One region of the Buttiauxella sp. AC038 genome, then DNA from elsewhere that is predicted to be linked to it. Evidence: predicted binding sites of a transcription regulator. Region 1 holds the regulator's gene; each other region holds the start of a gene.
The links. Region 1 encodes PurR, which represses purine synthesis genes. Its sites were predicted from a motif close to CANGCAAACGTTTGCNTG; they were not measured.
Positions count from the first base shown of each region.

Region 2: a site for PurR is predicted at 2,250-2,267, ahead of purM (phosphoribosylformylglycinamidine cyclo-ligase). Genes of this name have one in related genera too.
Region 3: a site for PurR is predicted at 3,574-3,591, ahead of purE (5-(carboxyamino)imidazole ribonucleotide mutase). Genes of this name have one in related genera too.

Region 1 covers NZ_CEEDCQ010000001.1:2,270,300-2,276,627, reverse strand. Annotated here, with positions in the region: gene sodB (superoxide dismutase [Fe]) at 1-539, shown strand, start outside; gene cydH (cytochrome bd-I oxidase subunit CydH) at 592-681, opposite strand; gene purR (HTH-type transcriptional repressor PurR) at 977-2,002, shown strand; gene punR (DNA-binding transcriptional activator PunR) at 2,023-2,934, opposite strand; gene punC (purine nucleoside transporter PunC) at 3,050-4,243, shown strand; gene cfa (cyclopropane fatty acyl phospholipid synthase) at 4,539-5,687, shown strand; gene AC0IXI_RS10790 (PTS sugar transporter subunit IIC) at 5,894-6,328, shown strand, end outside.
Region 2 covers NZ_CEEDCQ010000001.1:1,350,452-1,356,779, reverse strand. Annotated here, with positions in the region: gene AC0IXI_RS06520 (DnaA inactivator Hda) at 1-11, opposite strand, end outside; gene uraA (uracil permease) at 111-1,397, opposite strand; gene upp (uracil phosphoribosyltransferase) at 1,481-2,107, opposite strand; gene purM (phosphoribosylformylglycinamidine cyclo-ligase) at 2,322-3,359, shown strand; gene purN (phosphoribosylglycinamide formyltransferase) at 3,359-4,000, shown strand; gene ppk1 (polyphosphate kinase 1) at 4,170-6,230, shown strand; gene ppx (exopolyphosphatase) at 6,271-6,328, shown strand, end outside.
Region 3 covers NZ_CEEDCQ010000001.1:3,828,055-3,834,382, reverse strand. Annotated here, with positions in the region: gene ybbP (putative ABC transporter permease subunit YbbP) at 1-632, shown strand, start outside; gene mnmH (tRNA 2-selenouridine(34) synthase MnmH) at 689-1,789, opposite strand; gene purK (5-(carboxyamino)imidazole ribonucleotide synthase) at 1,909-2,979, opposite strand; gene purE (5-(carboxyamino)imidazole ribonucleotide mutase) at 2,976-3,485, opposite strand; gene lpxH (UDP-2,3-diacylglucosamine diphosphatase) at 3,624-4,346, opposite strand; gene ppiB (peptidylprolyl isomerase B) at 4,354-4,848, opposite strand; gene cysS (cysteine--tRNA ligase) at 5,025-6,328, shown strand, end outside.

The sequences.
Region 1 (6,328 bases):
TAGCACCGCATATCTCCGCCGAAACTCTGGAATACCATTACGGTAAACACCATCAAACCTATGTCACTAACCTGAACAATCTGGTTAAGGGCACTGCGTTTGAAGGTAAAAATCTCGAAGAGATCGTTCGTACTTCCGAAGGCGGCGTGTTTAACAACGCAGCACAGGTTTGGAACCACACCTTCTACTGGAATTGCCTGGCACCAAATGCTGGCGGTGAACCAACTGGAGAGCTTCTGGAAGCCATTAATAAGTCGTTTGGTAGCTTTGCTGAGTTTAAACAGCAGTTCACTGATGCAGCTATTAAAAACTTTGGCGCTGGCTGGACCTGGCTTGTCAAACAAGAAGATGGCGCTCTGGCGATTGTCTCTACCTCAAACGCGGGTACCCCACTAACAACAGCGGCAACACCGTTATTGACTGTGGATGTGTGGGAACATGCGTACTACATCGACTACCGCAATGCTCGTGCTGGCTATCTTGAGCATTTCTGGGCGTTGGTGAACTGGGAGTTTGTTGCTAAGAATCTGGCAGCATAAAACCTAAAATATATGGGCCGCGATTGCGGCCCATTTTAATCAGAGCGATGTATCAGTGCAGTACGGCGGTTAACGCGCCACACACAATCAGTGCCAAAACAACAACCGTGGTCATGATTGAAAATTTCAGATCGGTACTCATTAGCAAACTCCTTTTATTACCCTACAATCGGTGTGTCGGCTTGATTTTCCCACAATCAGACATAAAAATCCCCCTGGTTTTAACCTGATATCGCTTTTCCCTCTTTCACTTTTCTCCTGGATAGGCCAAAATCCCACGCTAATTTATTGCGTACCATCTATTCAACGCCCTCCTCCCGTTTTATGTCGCAATCCCGGCATACCTGCAACCTTAACGTTGCCTCAGGAGTTGGCGTACGCAAACGTTTAACACATTGGTTATCAGGGGTTTACGATATGGCCCGGAGTGAAATTTAATGGCGACAATCAAGGACGTAGCGAAGCTCGCAAACGTTTCCACTACAACCGTATCACATGTGATTAACAAGACCCGTTTTGTGGCGGAAGAAACACGTAACGCGGTCTGGGCGGCAATCAAACAATTGCACTATTCGCCGAGCGCCGTCGCGCGTAGCTTGAAAGTTAATCACACCAAAACGATTGGTTTGCTAGCTACTTCTAGCGAAGCACCCTATTTTGCCGAGATAATCGAAGCTGTCGAAAATAGCTGCTTTGAAAAAGGCTACACCCTGATTTTGGGTAATGCGCACAATAATTTCGAAAAACAGCGCGCCTATTTATCCATGATGGCGCAAAAGCGCGTCGATGGGCTGCTGGTGATGTGCTCTGAATATCCGGAATCATTACTGACTATGCTTGAAGAGTATCGTCACATCCCAATGGTTGTGATGGACTGGGGCGAAGCCCGCGCAGATTTCACCGACTCCGTTGTCGATAATGCCTTCCACGGTGGCTATCTGGCTGGACGTTATTTGATTGAACGTGGTCACCGCGAAATTGGTGCAATCCCTGGCCAAATGGAGCGTAATACCGGTGGCGGCCGCCATGCTGGTTTTATGAAGGCGCTGGAAGAAGCTGGGATCGCTATTCCTGAGAACTGGATTGTGCAAGGTGACTTTGAACCTGAGTCAGGCTACCGCGCCATGCAGCAGATTATCGGTCAGTCTCAGCGCCCTACCGCAGTATTCTGCGGCGGCGACATTATGGCGATGGGCGCAATTTGTGCTGCTGATGAAATGGGTTTACGCGTACCGCAGGATATTTCCATTATCGGTTATGACAACGTGCGTAACGCTCGTTATTTCACACCGGCATTGACCACCATTCACCAGCCGAAGGACTCGCTGGGTGAAACAGCTTTCAATATGCTGCTGGATAGAATCGTCAATAAACGCGAAGAGTCGCAATCAATTGAAGTACATCCGCGCCTGATTGAACGCCGTTCAGTGGCAGATGGCCCATTCCGCGATTACCGCCGCTAAAAACAGTCAAAGGAGCCTGCCTAAGCAGGCTCTTGCAACCACTCCTGATTCATCGTCTCGCTATCCCCTAAATACTCCAGCAGCCAGGCCAGAGCTGGCGAAGCATCATTTTGCCGCCATGTCAGGCAACATGCCGCGTCCGGGAACGGGTTATCGAGCGTCAGCTCACTCCACTGCCCTGAAGCCAACCACGGCTTTGCTATATGCAATGGCACCATACCAATACATAAACCCGCGCTAAGACAATCAGAGCCAGATTCCCAGTCTGGAACCACAACTCGACGCTGGTTATCCAAAAGCCAGGTAATACGCTTCGGTAGCGAACGGGAGGTATCTTCCAGTACTAACGACGGCCAGGCTCGCAGATCATCATCACTTAAGGTTCCGCCCTGCTGTGCCAGTGGGTGATTTGATGACACCACACAGCGCCAACTCAACGTCCCCATATCGCGGAACGCATAACGCCCCCCGACAGGAATAGCTTGTGTCGCACCAATCGCGACTTCAACTCGCCCATCAGCCAGCGCATCCCACACGCCGTTAAACACTTCCTGGAATATACGCAGTTCGATATCCGGAAAATGACGATAAAAATCCAACACCAACTGACGCGTTCGTTCAGGTTTAACGATGTTATCAACTGCGATAGCCAGGTGCCCGCGCCATCCATTTGCGATCTGTTGACACTGCTGCCGTGTCGTCATCATTTTTTTGATAACAGAGCGGCCTTCTTTCAGGAAAAAGACGCCTGCGGGGGTTAATTCAACATCCCGATGGCGACGTTCGAATAACGGAACCGCTAACCAATCTTCAAGTTGCCGTACCGTATAGCTGATAGCTGACGGAACGCGGTGCAGCTCTTGTGCTGCACCACTGAAGCTGCCATTGCGCGCTACCGCATCTATCACTTCCAGCGAATATTCTGACCACATTTCTCTGCTCACAAAATTTTTGAATGCAACCTACAAATATTAGCGTTTCACAAGCCTATTTGCACTCCGTACACTCTCGCGGCGATCAACCTGCAAGATAAAACAAGAGAAAATTATGCAACCATCAAAAGGATTTCTTATCTGGCTGGCTGGATTAAGTGTTCTGGGCTTCCTTGCCACAGACATGTATCTGCCTGCTTTCGCTGCCATTCAGCAAGATTTACAGACCGATGCCTCCGCCGTTAGTGCGAGCCTGAGCCTGTTCCTTGCGGGCTTTGCGTTTGCCCAGTTAATGTGGGGGCCGCTGTCAGACCATTTCGGACGTAAACCAGTTTTGCTGGCCGGTCTGAGTCTGTTCGCCGTCGGTTGTATTGGAATGTTGTGGGTAGAAAGTGCCACCGCTCTGCTGGTGCTGCGCTTCGTTCAGGCCGTTGGTGTTTGTTCTGCCGCAGTAAGCTGGCAGGCACTGGTGACCGATTACTACCCGGCAAACCGCGCAAATCGTATTTTCGCCACGATTATGCCGCTGGTTGGCTTGTCTCCGGCACTGGCACCGCTGCTCGGTAGCTGGATTTTGGTGCACTTCGACTGGCAGGCGATCTTCGCCACCCTGTTTGCAATCACCCTGGTGCTGATGATCCCAACTCTGCGTCTGAAACCACGTACCCAGCATCACCCGCAAACAGAAGACAATAAAGTCAGCTTTATGTCGTTACTGCGCTCTCGTGTTTATAGCGGCAACGTGTTGATTTACGCAGCTTGCTCTGCCAGCTTCTTTGCCTGGCTGACCGGTTCTCCGTTTATTCTGAACGATATGGGTTACAGCCCGGCGGCAATTGGCCTGAGCTATGTGCCGCAAACTATCGCCTTCCTGATTGGTGGTTATGGCTGCCGTAGCGCACTGCAAAAATGGCAAGGCAAGCAAATGCTGCCGTGGTTGCTTGCGTTATATACGTTGAGTGTTTTCGGCACCTGGGCGGTATCGATAAGTGGACACGCAAACCTGACCATGCTGCTCATCCCATTCTGTATCATGGCGATTGCCAACGGGGCGATTTACCCAATCGTTGTTGCTTCTGCACTGTTGCCTTTCCCACAAGCCACAGGTAAAGCCGCTGCGCTGCAAAACACGCTGCAATTGGGCCTGTGCTTCCTGGCAAGTTTGATGGTGTCGTGGTTGGTCGCTACACCACTGCTGACTACCACCAGTGTCATGCTGGTAACAATTGTTCTGGCCATGCTGGGTTATCTGCTTCAGCGTCGTAAAAATGCCGAAGTCTGGCAACCGGCTGAATCGGATGCACATTAAGATTAAAATTGCTCAGCCTCAACATGATTAGCTTGCTAAGAATATGTGATTGAATCACCGCTTAAGCGAGCCTATACTCATAAACGGCTCAACAAATAACACCATAATAATCAAATTAAAACGGGAGCCTCTTGGCTCCCGTTTTTGTTTTACAGCTGTTTTTGGGGCGCCAAGCCCCCTTTCTCTGTTCTACGTCGGATATCAGGCACACGGAATTTTCCGTGACATTTCTCACATGCCCAAAATAGCGTCTACGCTGTTTTAAGGTTCCTTTCACATTGGTGATGGAGAAGCTATGAGTTCATCGTGTATAGAAGAAGTCAGAATAAGAAATAACCCGTGGTATCGGATTGTGAACGATATGCTCACGCGGGCAGGGGTAGAAATTAATGGCCCACGCCCCTTCGATATACAGGTTAAGCATCCCGATTTTTTTAAGCGTGTTCTGCAAGAGGGTACACTGGGTCTTGGTGAAAGCTATATGGACGGCTGGTGGGACTGCGAACGACTGGATATTTTTTTCCATAATGCCATTCGCGCCGGACTTGAGCGGCAACTCCCCCACCATTTAAAAGACACGCTACGTGTAGCCGCCGCGCGCTTAGTTAATCTGCAATCCAAAAAACGCGCGTGGATAGTCGGTAAAGAACACTATGATTTGGGCAATGACTTATTTAGCCGCATGCTTGATGAACATATGCAATATTCCTGCGGTTATTGGAAAGACGCTACTACGCTAAGTGATGCACAAAACGCCAAGCTTAAAATGATCTGCGATAAGCTGCATCTTGAGCCAGGAATGACGCTACTTGATATTGGTTGCGGCTGGGGCGGTCTGGCAGAATTTGCTGCCCGGAATTACGGCGTAGCCGTTCATGGTGTAACCATCTCCGCCGAACAACAAAAATTGGCGCAAGAGCGTTGTAGCGGGCTTAACGTTAATATTGCACTGCAAGACTATCGCGAACTGGATATGCAATTCGACCGCATTGTTTCTGTCGGCATGTTCGAACATGTTGGGCCGAAAAACTATGCCACCTATTTTAATGTTGCCGACCGCAACCTAAAACCCGACGGTATTTTCCTGCTGCATACCATTGGCTCGAATAAAACCTTTAACGGTGTTGACCCATGGATAGACAAGTACATTTTCCCTAATGGCTGCCTGCCATCAGTGCGCCAGATTGCCGATGCCAGCGAAGGTCATTTTGTGATGGAAGATTGGCACAATTTTGGCGCCGACTATGACAAAACATTGATGGCCTGGCATGAACGCTTCAATAACTTTTGGCCGGAAATTGCAGATAACTATTCAGAACGATTCAAACGCATGTTTAGTTATTATCTGAATGCTTGTGCCGGTGCCTTCCGTGCACGTGATATCCAGCTCTGGCAAGTCGTCTTCACTCGTGGCGTCGAAAACGGTTTACGGGTTCCGCACTGATTTCCACCCGGCTCCGCCGGGGTAAATTCAATCCTTGCAAACATGTTGCATTTTCTTAACAAAATGTGAGTCCCTTCACGTTTCCTGCGCTACTTTCTTCACGAGTTTGATCCCGTTAACACTTATCTCTTTATTCATTGGAAACCGGTTTCCATGTTGTTTCACAATCAGTCCACTTTCCAAAAAACAATAGCAAGGATACCGCCATGAGCATGTACCAAAAAATGGTCAATGTGATTGAGCAAAAAGTCACGCCAATGGCAGGAGCAATGGGCTCTCAGCGCCATGTCATCGCCATTCGCGACGGTTTTATCTCCGCCCTTCCGTTTATGATCATCGGGTCTTTCTTGTTAGTGTTTATCTTCCCGCCATTCTCGCCAGACAGCAGTTGGACTTTTGCGCGATCATGGCTGAATTTCTCTCTCACCTACCGTGAACAGTTAATGCTGCCGTTTAACCTCAGCATGGGTGTGATGACGTTCTTTATTTCTGTCGGTATTGGCGCAAGCCTCGGGAAGCACTATAAGCTCGACCCGATAATGACCGGCTTACTGGCGTTTATGGCCTTTTTACTGGTCGCCGCACCGTATAAAGACGGGCAGATTTCAACGCAGTACTTCTCCGGCCAGGGCATTTTCACC
Region 2 (6,328 bases), 920 kb from region 1:
GGCGTATTCAGAATTACCTCAACCATAACAGGCAGAAAAACGCAGAGAGTCTAACACAGAAATGAGGATCAATAGAACCGGGCGAACGCGCCGCCCGGCTTGAGGAAAAACTACGAATTTACGTCGTTTTCTTTAGCATCCAGCACCACTTCTTCCGGACGCAGCACACTGATAAGTTTAAAGATCAGGCTCAGACCTACGCCTACGATAGTCGCTAGCGCCATCCCTTTTATCTCAGCAGCACCAATGTGCACTTTTGCGCCACTCACCCCGATGATCAAGATAACGGAGGTCAGGATCAGGTTTTGAGTTTTGTTGTAATCGACTTTTGATTCGATCAGCACTCGAATACCGGATGCGCCGATCACGCCGTACAGCAGCAGAGAAACACCACCAATCACTGGAACCGGGATAATCTGGATCGCTGCGGCAAGTTTGCCTACGCAGGAAAGCAGAATCGCCAGAATCGCCGCGCCACCAATAACCCAGGTGGAATAAACACGGGTTATCGCCATAACGCCGATGTTCTCACCATAAGTGGTGTTTGGCGTCGAACCAAAGAAACCGGAGAAAATCGTCGAAATGCCGTTGGCAAACATGGAACGATGCAGGCCTGGGTCACGAAGCAAATCTTTCTTAACAATGTTTGCCGTTACCACCAGGTGACCAACGTGTTCCGCAATAACGACCAACGCCGCAGGCAGAATAGTTAAGATGGCAAACCACTCAAAACGCGGGGTATAGAAGGTTGGCAGTGCAAACCAGTGCGCGTTAATAATTGGTGTGACATCAACCACACCCATGGCGAAGGAGAGTGCATAACCCACCAGCACACCGATAAGAATCGGGATAATCGCCAGGAAGCCACGGAACAGAACTGAACCAAAGATGGTTACCCCAAGCGTAACCAGCGAAATAATGATTGTGGTTGAGTCAGGAGAAGTGCCATCAGCAGGTAGAAGACCGGCCATATTCGCAGCCACACCCGCCAGTTCAAGACCGATAACTGCCACAATCGCGCCCATCGCCGCTGGAGGGAACATCACATCCAGCCAGCCAGTACCGGCCTTTTTGACAATCAACGCCACGATACAGAACAACACGCCACACATGATAAACCCGCCCAACGCCACTTCATAACCCAGCGGCAGAAGCAGCAGCACAGGTGAAATAAACGCAAAGCTCGAACCGAGATAAGCCGGGATTTTACCTTTACAGATAAAGAGATACAGCAGTGTCCCAATCCCGTTAAACAGCAGCACCGTCGCCGGGTTAATGTGGAACAGGATTGGTACCAGAACGGTGGCACCAAACATCGCGAACAGATGTTGCAAACTTAACGGTATCGTTTGCAGCAGGGGTGGTCTTTCGCTCACTCCAATGGCGCGGCGTGTCATTGTGTTTTCCTCTGAGTATTGTTTTTAGAAATAACGGCTCGAACAAATCAAAAAAAAGCCGACTTTCGAAGTCGGCTCAATTTTTACTTAGTACCAAATATTTTGTCCCCGGCATCGCCGAGGCCCGGAATAATGTATCCGTGCTCGTTCAGACCCTGATCGATAGAAGCGGTGAACAGCTCTACGTCCGGGTGCGCTTTTTCCAGCGCGGCGATACCTTCAGGTGCTGCGACCAGAACCAACACTTTGATGCTGGTGCAACCGGCATTTTTCAGCAGGTCGATGGTCGCAATCATAGAACCGCCGGTTGCCAGCATAGGGTCAACCACCAGCGCCATACGTTCTTCAATGTTAGAAACAAGTTTCTGGAAGTAAGGAACTGGCTCCAGAGTTTCTTCATTACGGTAGATACCAACAACACTGATACGCGCACTTGGAACGTTTTCCAGCACGCCTTCCATCATGCCCAGACCGGCACGCAGAATTGGCACAACGGTAATCTTCTTACCTTTGATTTGATCAATCTCTACCGGGCCGTTCCAGCCTTCGATAGTGACTTTTTCAGTTTCCAGATCCGCCGTGGCTTCGTAAGTCAGCAAGCTGCCAACTTCTGAGGCGAGTTCACGAAAGCGTTTGGTGCTGATGTCGTTCTCACGCATCAGACCTAGCTTGTGTTTGACGAGTGGGTGTTTGACTTCCACGATCTTCATACTCTTTCTCCCAGAGATAGTTGGCCAGCACAAAAAAAATCGCCGGATTATACCGCTTTTTTAACACCGCGCCACCGCTTCGAGATCAACCAGGGTGAAATGAGTATATATCAACAATAATTGCATCCCGCTAAATAAGAGGCTCGCAAACGTTTGCCTGCACTGTTAGAATTGCGGCGTTTTTTATTTCTAACCCATCCGCGGGGACTAAGCAGTGACCGACAAAACCTCTCTTAGCTATAAAGATGCCGGTGTTGATATTGATGCTGGTAACGCTCTGGTCGATAAAATCAAAGGTGTAGTGAAAAAGACTCGCCGCCCGGAAGTCATGGGTGGGCTGGGCGGTTTCGGTGCGTTGTGCGCGTTACCTCAAAAGTATCGTGAGCCTGTGCTGGTTTCTGGCACCGACGGTGTGGGTACTAAATTACGTCTGGCGATGGATTTAAAGCGCCACGACACTATCGGCATCGATCTGGTCGCGATGTGTGTGAATGACCTGATTGTTCAAGGTGCTGAGCCGCTGTTTTTCCTTGATTATTATGCAACTGGCAAACTTGAAGTCGAAACGGCTGCGAGCGTTATTTCTGGTATTGCCGAAGGTTGTCTGCAATCTGGCTGTGCATTAGTTGGCGGTGAAACGGCTGAAATGCCAGGCATGTACCATGGCGAAGATTACGACGTTGCTGGCTTCTGTGTTGGCGTGGTCGAGAAATCTGAAATCATCGATGGTTCTAAAGTCACCGACGGTGATGTGCTGATTGCCCTGGCATCAAGTGGCCCGCATTCCAACGGTTATTCTTTGGTTCGTAAAGTGCTGGAAGTGAGCGGTACTGACCCGCTAACTACAGAGCTTGAAGGTAAACCGCTGGCAGATCATTTACTGGAACCGACTCGCATTTATGTGAAGTCCATTCTGGAATTGATTGAAAATATTGACGTTCATGCGATTGCACACCTGACCGGTGGTGGTTTCTGGGAAAATATCCCTCGCGTTCTGCCAGACAACACACAGGCGATTATTGCTGAATCTTCATGGCAGTGGCCTGCGGTATTCAACTGGTTGCAAAAAGCCGGCAATATCAGCCGTCACGAAATGTACCGCACCTTTAACTGCGGTGTCGGCATGCTGATTGTCCTGCCTGCGTCAGAAGCTGAAAAAGCGATAGAATTTTTGAACGCAAAAGGTGAAAACGCCTGGAAAATCGGTAGTATCAAAGCTTCTGATTCCTCCGAGCGCGTGGTTATTGAGTAATGAGACGTATAGTGGTGCTAATTTCCGGAAACGGAAGCAATCTTCAGGCAATTATCGATGCCTGTAAGCTGAAAAAGATTAATGCCACCGTGGCGGCTGTATTCAGTAATAAAACCGATGCCTTTGGCCTGGAACGTGCGCGTGAAGCAGAAATTCCTGCTCACGCGTTAACGGCTAGCCAATTCGCTGATCGCGCTGCGTTCGATCGTGAGTTAATACTTGAGATTGACGCCTACGCGCCGGATCTGGTGGTGCTAGCCGGTTATATGCGCATTCTTAGCCCGGAGTTTGTCGGTCATTACGCAGGGCGACTGATAAACATCCACCCTTCTCTGCTGCCAAAATATCCCGGTCTCAATACTCATAGTCAGGTGTTGGAAAACGGCGACGAGGTGCATGGAACATCCGTGCATTTTGTCACTGAAGAACTCGACGGTGGGCCGGTTATTCTGCAGGCCAAAGTACCGGTTTTTGAAGGTGATGATGAAGAAGACATCACCGCCCGCGTACAGAATCAGGAACACGCTATTTATCCGCTAGTTGTCTCCTGGTTTGTCGAAGGACGCCTGGAAATGCGTGAAAATAGCGCCTGGCTGGATGGCAACAAATTGCCACCGCAGGGTCATGCTGCAGACGAATAAAACTTAGGGGCTACGGCCCCTTTTTCACGCCTCCACCCTACAACGCTTACTAAACTTCATCATGATTTGTCATACTTTACGGCCATCGTTGGACATTCCACGGCAAAGCTCGCCATAATGACAAACGTGACGGCATTTTAACGTCCACGAAAACGGAGTGTGAGGGCTAATGGGTCAGGATAAGCTGTATATCGAAAAAGAACTGAGCTGGTTATCTTTTAACGAACGTGTGCTCCAGGAAGCAGCGGATAAAATTAACCCGCTGATTGAGAGAATGCGTTTTCTCGGCATCTATTCGAATAACCTTGATGAATTTTACAAAGTTCGTTTCGCCGAGCTAAAACGGCGCATTCTGATCAGCGAAGAACAAGGTACGGCTCCTAACTCGCGCCATTTACTCAACAAAATTCAGGCGCGTGTTCTAAAGGCCGATCAAGAGTTTGATGGGCTGTATAACGATCTGCTGCTGGAAATGGCGCGTAATCAGATCTTCTTGATCAATGAACGCCAGCTTTCCCCGAATCAGCAAAACTGGCTGCGACATTACTTTAAACACTATTTGCGCCAGCACATCACACCGATCCTGATTAACCACGACACCGATCTGGTGCAGTTTCTTAAAGATGACTACACCTATCTCGCCGTAGAGATCATTCGTGGCGATGACATTCGCTACGCGCTGCTAGAAATTCCATCAGATAAAGTACCGCGCTTTGTTAATTTGCCGCCGGAAGCACCACGCCGCCGCAAACCGATGATCCTGCTAGATAACATTTTGCGTTATTGCCTGGACGATATTTTCAAAGGCTTCTTCGATTACGATTCCTTGAACGCCTACTCAATGAAAATGACCCGCGACGCAGAATACGATCTGGTAACGGAAATGGAATCGAGCTTGCTGGAACTGATGTCATCAAGCCTGAAACAGCGTTTGACAGCTGAGCCGGTGCGTTTTGTGTATCAGCGTGATATGCCTGATGCGATGGTTGAAATGCTGCGTAACAAACTGACCATCACCAATTACGATTCCATCGTACCGGGTGGTCGCTACCATAACTTCAAAGATTTCATTAATTTTCCTAACGTCGGCAAAGCCAATTTAGTGAACAAGCCGATGCCGCGTTTGCGCCATATCTGGTTCGATAAATTCCGTAACGGCTTTGATGCAATCCGCAACCGCGACGTGCTGCTCTACTATCCGTATCACACCTTTGAGCACGTGCTGGAATTGTTGCGCCAGGCGTCGTTCGACCCGAGCGTGCTGGCGATTAAAATCAATATTTATCGCGTGGCGAAAGACTCTCGCATTATCGAGTCAATGATTCACGCCGCGCACAATGGCAAGAAAGTCACCGTGGTGGTTGAGCTGCAAGCGCGATTTGACGAAGAAGCCAATATTCACTGGGCGAAACGCCTGACCGAAGCGGGCGTGCACGTTATCTTCTCAGCCCCTGGCCTGAAGATTCACGCCAAATTATTCCTGATTTCTCGTAAAGAGGGTGAAGAGGTGGTGCGTTATGCCCACATCGGTACCGGTAACTTTAACGAGAAAACTGCACGGCTTTATACCGACTATTCGTTACTGACCTGCGATGCGCGCATCACCAACGAAGTACGCCGCGTATTTAACTTTATCGAAAACCCTTATCGCCCGGTGACATTCGAACATCTGATGGTTTCACCACAGAACTCACGCCGCCTGCTTTACGATTTGGTCGATAAAGAAATTGCTAATGCACAAAATGGCGAGCCGTCTGGCATCACGCTGAAACTGAATAACCTGGTCGATAAAGGGCTGGTAGACCGCCTGTATGCGGCTTCTAGCTCAGGTGTAAAAGTTAATCTGCTGATCCGTGGCATGTGCTCGCTTATCCCCAATTTGGACGGTATTAGCGACAATATTCGCGTAATCAGTATTGTTGACCGCTATCTCGAGCACGATCGCGTATATGTGTTTGAAAATGGCGGCGACAAAAAAGTGTTTCTTTCCTCTGCCGACTGGATGACGCGCAACATTGATTATCGCATCGAGGTGGCCGTTGCTATTCTCGACCCGCGCCTGAAACAACGGGTGCTGGATATCATTGAAATACTGTTCAGTGATACGGTAAAAGCGCGCTACATCGACAAAGAACTGAGTAATCGTTATGTGCCGCGCGGCAACCGCCGTAAGGTACGGTCGCAACTGGCGATTTACGATTACATTAAATCTCTTGAACAACCTGAATAATGCACCATGTCGACTATAAAACTATGTTGATGACAAAAACATGCCGATAAAAAAACATGCTCCACGGCCGCAAGAGTTCGCAGCGGTAGACCTTGGCT
Region 3 (6,328 bases), 1.6 Mb from region 1:
GCGATACCCAGGATTTCTCGGCGAAAGTTTCAAGCCTGCGTAAAGTTGATTGGGAGAGTCTGCGACCTAATTTCTATTTTATCTTCCCGCCGGGTGCGCTCGACAACCAACCACAAAGCTGGCTGACGAGCTTCCATCTGGATGGGAAAAATGGCGTGTTAACGCAACTTAACCGTGAATTCCCTACCGTCAGTTTGCTGGATATCGGGGCCATTTTGCGCCAGGTAGGGCAGGTGCTAGAGCAGGTGAGCCGGGCATTGGAAGTGATGGTGGTGCTGGTGACTGCTTGCGGTGTGCTGTTACTGCTGGCCCAGGTTCAAGTAGGGATGCGCCAACGGCATCAGGAACTGGTGGTATATCGCACTTTGGGTGCAGGGAAGCGCTTGCTGCGCACGACTTTATGGTGTGAATTTGCGGTTCTGGGGCTGGTTTCCGGGCTGGTGGCGGCGATTGGTGCTGAAACTGCGCTCGGTCTACTGCAAACCCGCGTGTTTGATTTCCCATGGGAACCAGACTGGCGGCTGTGGGTAATCCTGCCGTTAACCGGTGCTGTGCTGCTTTCTCTGTGTGGCGGCTGGTTGGGGATTCGTTTGCTGAAAGGTAAAGCGCTATTCCGCCAGTTTGTTGCCTGATAAGCGTGAAACTTACGGGCTGGCAATCTATTTAACGCCAGCCCGTTGAAGGTAATTTACGCTGTACGTTCGCGAAGCCAGGCTTCCACCTGTTGGTAGTCGCCACGAAAGACAATATTGTGTGCTTTTTTACTTAGTTGATAACGATACATTGGGTCGTAATACTCTTCGAGCAGCGGCGAAAGCCAGGCGAGATGCCCTTCTACTGAGCCGGTTTTGCGTTGCTCAACCAATGCTTCATCCAGATATGCGCTGAACTGCGCAAAGCGTTCCATCCCCAGACGGCGGCGGATAGCGAACAGGCCATGATGCAAATACTCACCATAGTTCTGCCAGGCTGTCTCTTCGTCGTGTACTGATAAAAATGCTTCGCTCATTTGCTGGAAATATTCGGTTTTTAAACGCTCTAAACGCTGCTCGAATGGATCGTCAATCACCACAATCGGTGAGCGTTGCATCTGTTCTCTGAAGCACTCCGGGATGTGGCGAGAGCCAATCATCCGGCCTTCATCTTCAACAACCCAGGTTACTTGCGCTCCATCACTTTTCTTAAGCAACGTTACCGCGAGATTATTTTCAAAATTTGCCTGAGAGGGTTGCTCGACAATCGTGCGGCCAAACGACGAACCGCGATGATGCGCCAACCCCTCAAGATCGACACCCGTTGGTAACGAGCGAATAAGAATGGTTTTGCCGCCGCCAGTATTACCGCTGACGAGAAGCATCGGCCAGCGTGAACGTGACTCAATCATCTCCATCGCATAATGACGCAGTGCTTTGTAACCACCTTCAACCAATGGATAGTCAACGCCCGCTTCACGTAGCCACTGCTGCACAATGTGGGAACGCATGCCACCTCTGGCGCAACACAGGTATCCTTCTGGATTCTGGCGGCATTGCTCAAGCCACTTCTGCAAACGGGCATCACGGATTTCACCCTGGACAAGCTTATGACCTAATTCCACCGCAGCCTGCTGCCCGCGCTGTTTATAGCAAGTGCCGACTTGAGCACGCTCATCATCCGACATCAGCGGGAAATTCAGCGCGGCAGGCATCGCCCCCTGGCTGAATTCAACCGGAGCACGCACATCAATCAGCGGGATATCAGCGCGTAGAAGATGTTCATAATCTTGAGTATCGGGACGAGCGTTTTGCATAGATAAACCTTAAAGCGAGTGAGGCGGAATTGTGCGCTTTTGCATGCAAAAAAGAAAGGAAGGGGGAGTTGGCTTGAATGATCGGGCGGGTAAGCGCTTAGCGCCACCCGCCGTTATGGCTACTTAACGAATTTGTGCTGCGCCCAGGCAATACCACTGGCGTATTCCGCTGGCAACAATGGCACGATGGCTTCGAGAGTTGCACTCAGTCTATCGGTATCGCTGTCATTCAGATTGAGATGACCGACTTTGCGGCCCTCACGTACCTCTTTATCGTACCAATGCAAATGTACCAGAGGGAGTTTCAGCCAGTCGTAATTTAAATCGGTGCCGATAAGGTTAATCATGACCGACGGCGAATTAACGACAGGCTGTGGCAAAGGCAGGTCAACAATGGCGCGCAGATGCAGTTCAAACTGGCTGATGGATGCGCCATTTTGCGTCCAGTGCCCGCTGTTGTGTACGCGTGGGGCTAGTTCGTTAATCAGCAACCCGGCTGGCGTGATAAAGCACTCCATCGCCATGACACCAACATAGTTCAGCTCATGCATGATGGCAGAAAGCATCGCTTCAGCTTGCTGTTGTTGCTCAATATTAGCCTGCGGGAAAACAACGCTGGTGCGCAGAATACCGTCCTGATGCAGGTTGTGCGTCAGCGGGTAAAACACGGTTGTACCGTCGTGACCACGCGCGCCAACCAGAGAAACTTCGCCCGAGAAGTTAATGCCTTGCTCAACAATGCATTCGCCGTAGCAATCGTCCGGCAACTGAGCCGTTTCATCGCTGCGCAAACGCCACTGCCCACGCCCGTCATAACCACCTGTACGGCGCTTTACAATCGCCAGCTCGCCAAGGTTTTGGAACACACCTGCCCACTGGTCGCGGCTGGACAGTAATTGCCACGGCGCGGTCGCCAGATCGAGTTTATCGAACAGCTGTTTTTGCGTCAGACGGTCAGCGATGATTGGGAACACATCGCGGTTCACAAACGCATTGTGGCGAGCCAGTTCGCGGGTGAGTGCGGTTTCTGGCCAGCGTTCAATTTCTGCGGTGATGACGCTTTGCGCAAATGGCACGGCTTCAGGTTCTGCATCAAGGCCAACCGGGTAAACCGCGATACCCAACGGTTCGCCTGCCTGGCGCAGCATTCTGCCTAACTGGCCGTTACCCAGCACGCAAACGCGTTTCATGCTTCACCCCGTGGATCGGGGTTGTCCAGCACTTCATCGGTCTGGCTTTGACGCCACGCTTCAAGGCGCATAGTGAGTTCTTTATCGTGCAGCGCAAGGATTTGTGCCGCCAGCAAGGCCGCGTTGGCCGCACCCGCTTTGCCGATTGCCAGCGTGCCAACCGGAATACCACGTGGCATTTGTACAATGGAATAGAGACTGTCTACGCCGCTTAATGCCGCGCTTTGGACTGGCACACCCAGCACTGGAACCAGCGTTTTTGCCGCGATCATACCTGGCAAATGCGCCGCACCACCCGCGCCCGCAATAATAACCTGATAACCGTTGCCGCTTGCTTGTTCGGCAAAGCTGAAAAGTTTATCGGGAGTGCGGTGTGCGGAAACCACTTCGACATGGTGTGGAACATCAAGGGCGGTGAGGATTTCTGCGGCAAACAGCATGGTAGCCCAGTCACTTTTGGAACCCATGACAATGGCGATACGCGCTGGGGTCTGGTTGGAGGACATGCGTCTCAAAACTCCTGTGGGTGTGCAAACATCACCGAATATGGCTCGGTCGGTCAGAAGGGCACAGAGAATAGCATGAACATAGAGCAAGGAAAACGGTTGCGTAGCTAACAAGGCAGCAAAAAAACGCGATTTTGTTTAAAAAGAGAAGGGGATGAGTTCGACGTCTTCGGCAGTGACTTTAATCATCGACCCTTCGCTATGCCAGGCGCCAAGTACGCAACGAAATGCGGGCTTGCCGTTAGCTGAAAGCGAGTGAATTTCTGGGCGATGCGTATGGCCGTGGATCATCCACTGTACCTGATGGCGGGTGAGCGCGCGGGTCACGGTGTGTTGATTTACATCCATAATCGCCATTGATTTGCTGCTGTTCGAGGCTTTGCTGCCGGCGCGCATTTTGGCGGCGACGCGTTTACGAATAAACAGCGGCAGGGCGAGGAACAAACATTGTAGCCAGGGTCGGTGGACTTTCTTGCGGAACGCCTGATAACCGTGGTCGTCAGTGCAAAGGGTATCGCCATGCAGGATCAGCATTTTGCGGCCATACAGGTCGAGCGTTTTTTCTTCCGGCAATAAAGTCATGCCGCTAAGACGGGCAAAACGTTTGCCGAGCAGGAAATCGCGGTTGCCATGAATAAAGAAGCAGGGCACGCCGGAATCAACCAGATCTTTAATGGCTAAAGCAATTTGGCGGTGCAGCGGTTCAGGATCATCATCGCCAATCCAGGCTTCAAACAGATCGCCAAGGATGTAGAGCGCATCAGCTTCCCGAGCGGTGCCCGCCAGAAAACGCAGAAAACCGGCGGTAATCGCCGGTTCTTCTGAACACAGATGTAAATCTGCGATAAACAGCGTCGCCATGGGCGAATTATTCGCTGACGGTTACGCTTGTGATAACCACGTCTTCTTTAGGAACGTCCTGGTGCATACCGCTGCGGCCAGTGGACACGCCTTTGATTTTCTCAACAACGTCCATGCCTTCAACTACTTCAGCAAACACGCAGTAACCCCAACCTTGCATGCTTTCGCTGCTGAAGTTCAGGAAATCGTTGTCAGCCACGTTAATAAAGAACTGGGAACTTGCAGAATGTGGCGCCTGGGTACGAGCCATTGCCAGCGTACCTTTCGTGTTTTTCAGGCCGTTATTCGCTTCGTTCTGGATGGTGTCTTTGGTGTCTTTTTGCTTCATACCCGGTTCAAAACCGCCGCCCTGGATCATGAAACCATTGATCACACGGTGGAAAATGGTGTTCGCGTAGAAACCTTCGCGGCAGTACTCGAGGAAGTTTTTAACAGTTTCAGGCGCTTTATCATCAAAAGTTTTGATTACGATATCGCCGTGATTAGTATGAAAAGTAACCATGCTGTGCATCCTATATTAGTCAGACAGTGTTCGGGCAGACGGTGCCGCGACACAAGGTGGTTGTTATAGCATAACTGCACATGATCATCACCTTGCAAAGCGTGCTGCTTCCGTGTGAAATTTTGATGTAACATATAGCCTAATTTTGAAATCACACGCTTACATGGAATCCCCTGATGTTAAAAATCTTCAATACAATGAGTCGCCAAAAAGAGGAATTCAAACCTATTCATGCCGGAGAAGTTGGCATGTACGTGTGTGGTATCACCGTTTACGATCTGTGTCATATCGGCCATGGCCGTACTTTTGTCGCTTTCGATGTGGTCGCGCGTTACCTGCGCTTTATCGGCTATAAGCTGAAGTATGTGCGCAACATTACCGACATCGACGATAAAATCATCAAACGCGCCAATGAAAACGGCGAAGATTTTGTTGCGCTCGTAGACCGCATGGTTGCCGAAATGCACACCGATTTCGACGCGCTGAATATTTTGCGCCCGGACAGTGAGCCACGCGCCACCAAACATATTCCGGACATCATCGAAATTGTTGAACAGCTTATCGCGCGCAATCACGCCTATGTTGCCAGCAATGGTGATGTGATGTTCTCGGTAGAAAGTGATGCCGATTACGGCAAACTTTCCCGCCAGGATCTGGAACAACTGCAAGCCGGTGCCCGTGTTGAAGTCGAAGCAAACGTTAAGCGCAACCCGATGGATTTCGTGCTGTGGAAAATGTCGAAACCAGGCGAGCCAAGCTGGTCATCCCCGTGGGGCGAAGGTCGTCCAGGCTGGCACATCGAATGTTCTGCAATGAACTGCAAACAGCTCGGTAACCATTTTGATATTCATGGTGGCGGTTCGGACTTGATGTTCCCGCACCACGAAAACGAAATCGCCCAGTCAACCTGTGCGCACGGCGGCGAATACGTTAACACCTGGATGCACTCCGGAATGGTGATGGTTGACCGTGAGAAAATGTCCAAATCACTGGGCAACTTCTTCACCGTGCGTGACGTGTTGAAATATTACGATGCCGAAACCATTCGCTACTTCCTGATGTCTGGCCATTATCGTAGCCAGTTGAACTACAGTGAAGAGAACCTGAAACAGGCGCGTACCTCGCTTGAGCGTTTGTACACCGCATTGCGTGGTACAGACGGTAGCGTTCAGCCTGCGGGTGGCGAGGCGTTTGAAGCGCGTTTCCGTGAAGCGATGGACGATGATTTCAATACGCCGGAAGCTTACTCTGTACTGTTTGATATGGCGCGTGAAGTTAACCGCCTGAAAACTGAAGATTTGGCAGCAGCAAATGGCCTGGCTGCGGCATTGCGCCAACTTTCTGGCGTGCTGGGTTTACTGGAGCAAGATCCAGAAGCCTTCCTGCAAGGTGGTGCGCAGTCTGACGACGGCGAAGTGGCTGAGATCGAAGCGCTAATCAAACAGCGTAATGATGCCCGTCAATCAAAAGACTGGGCGCT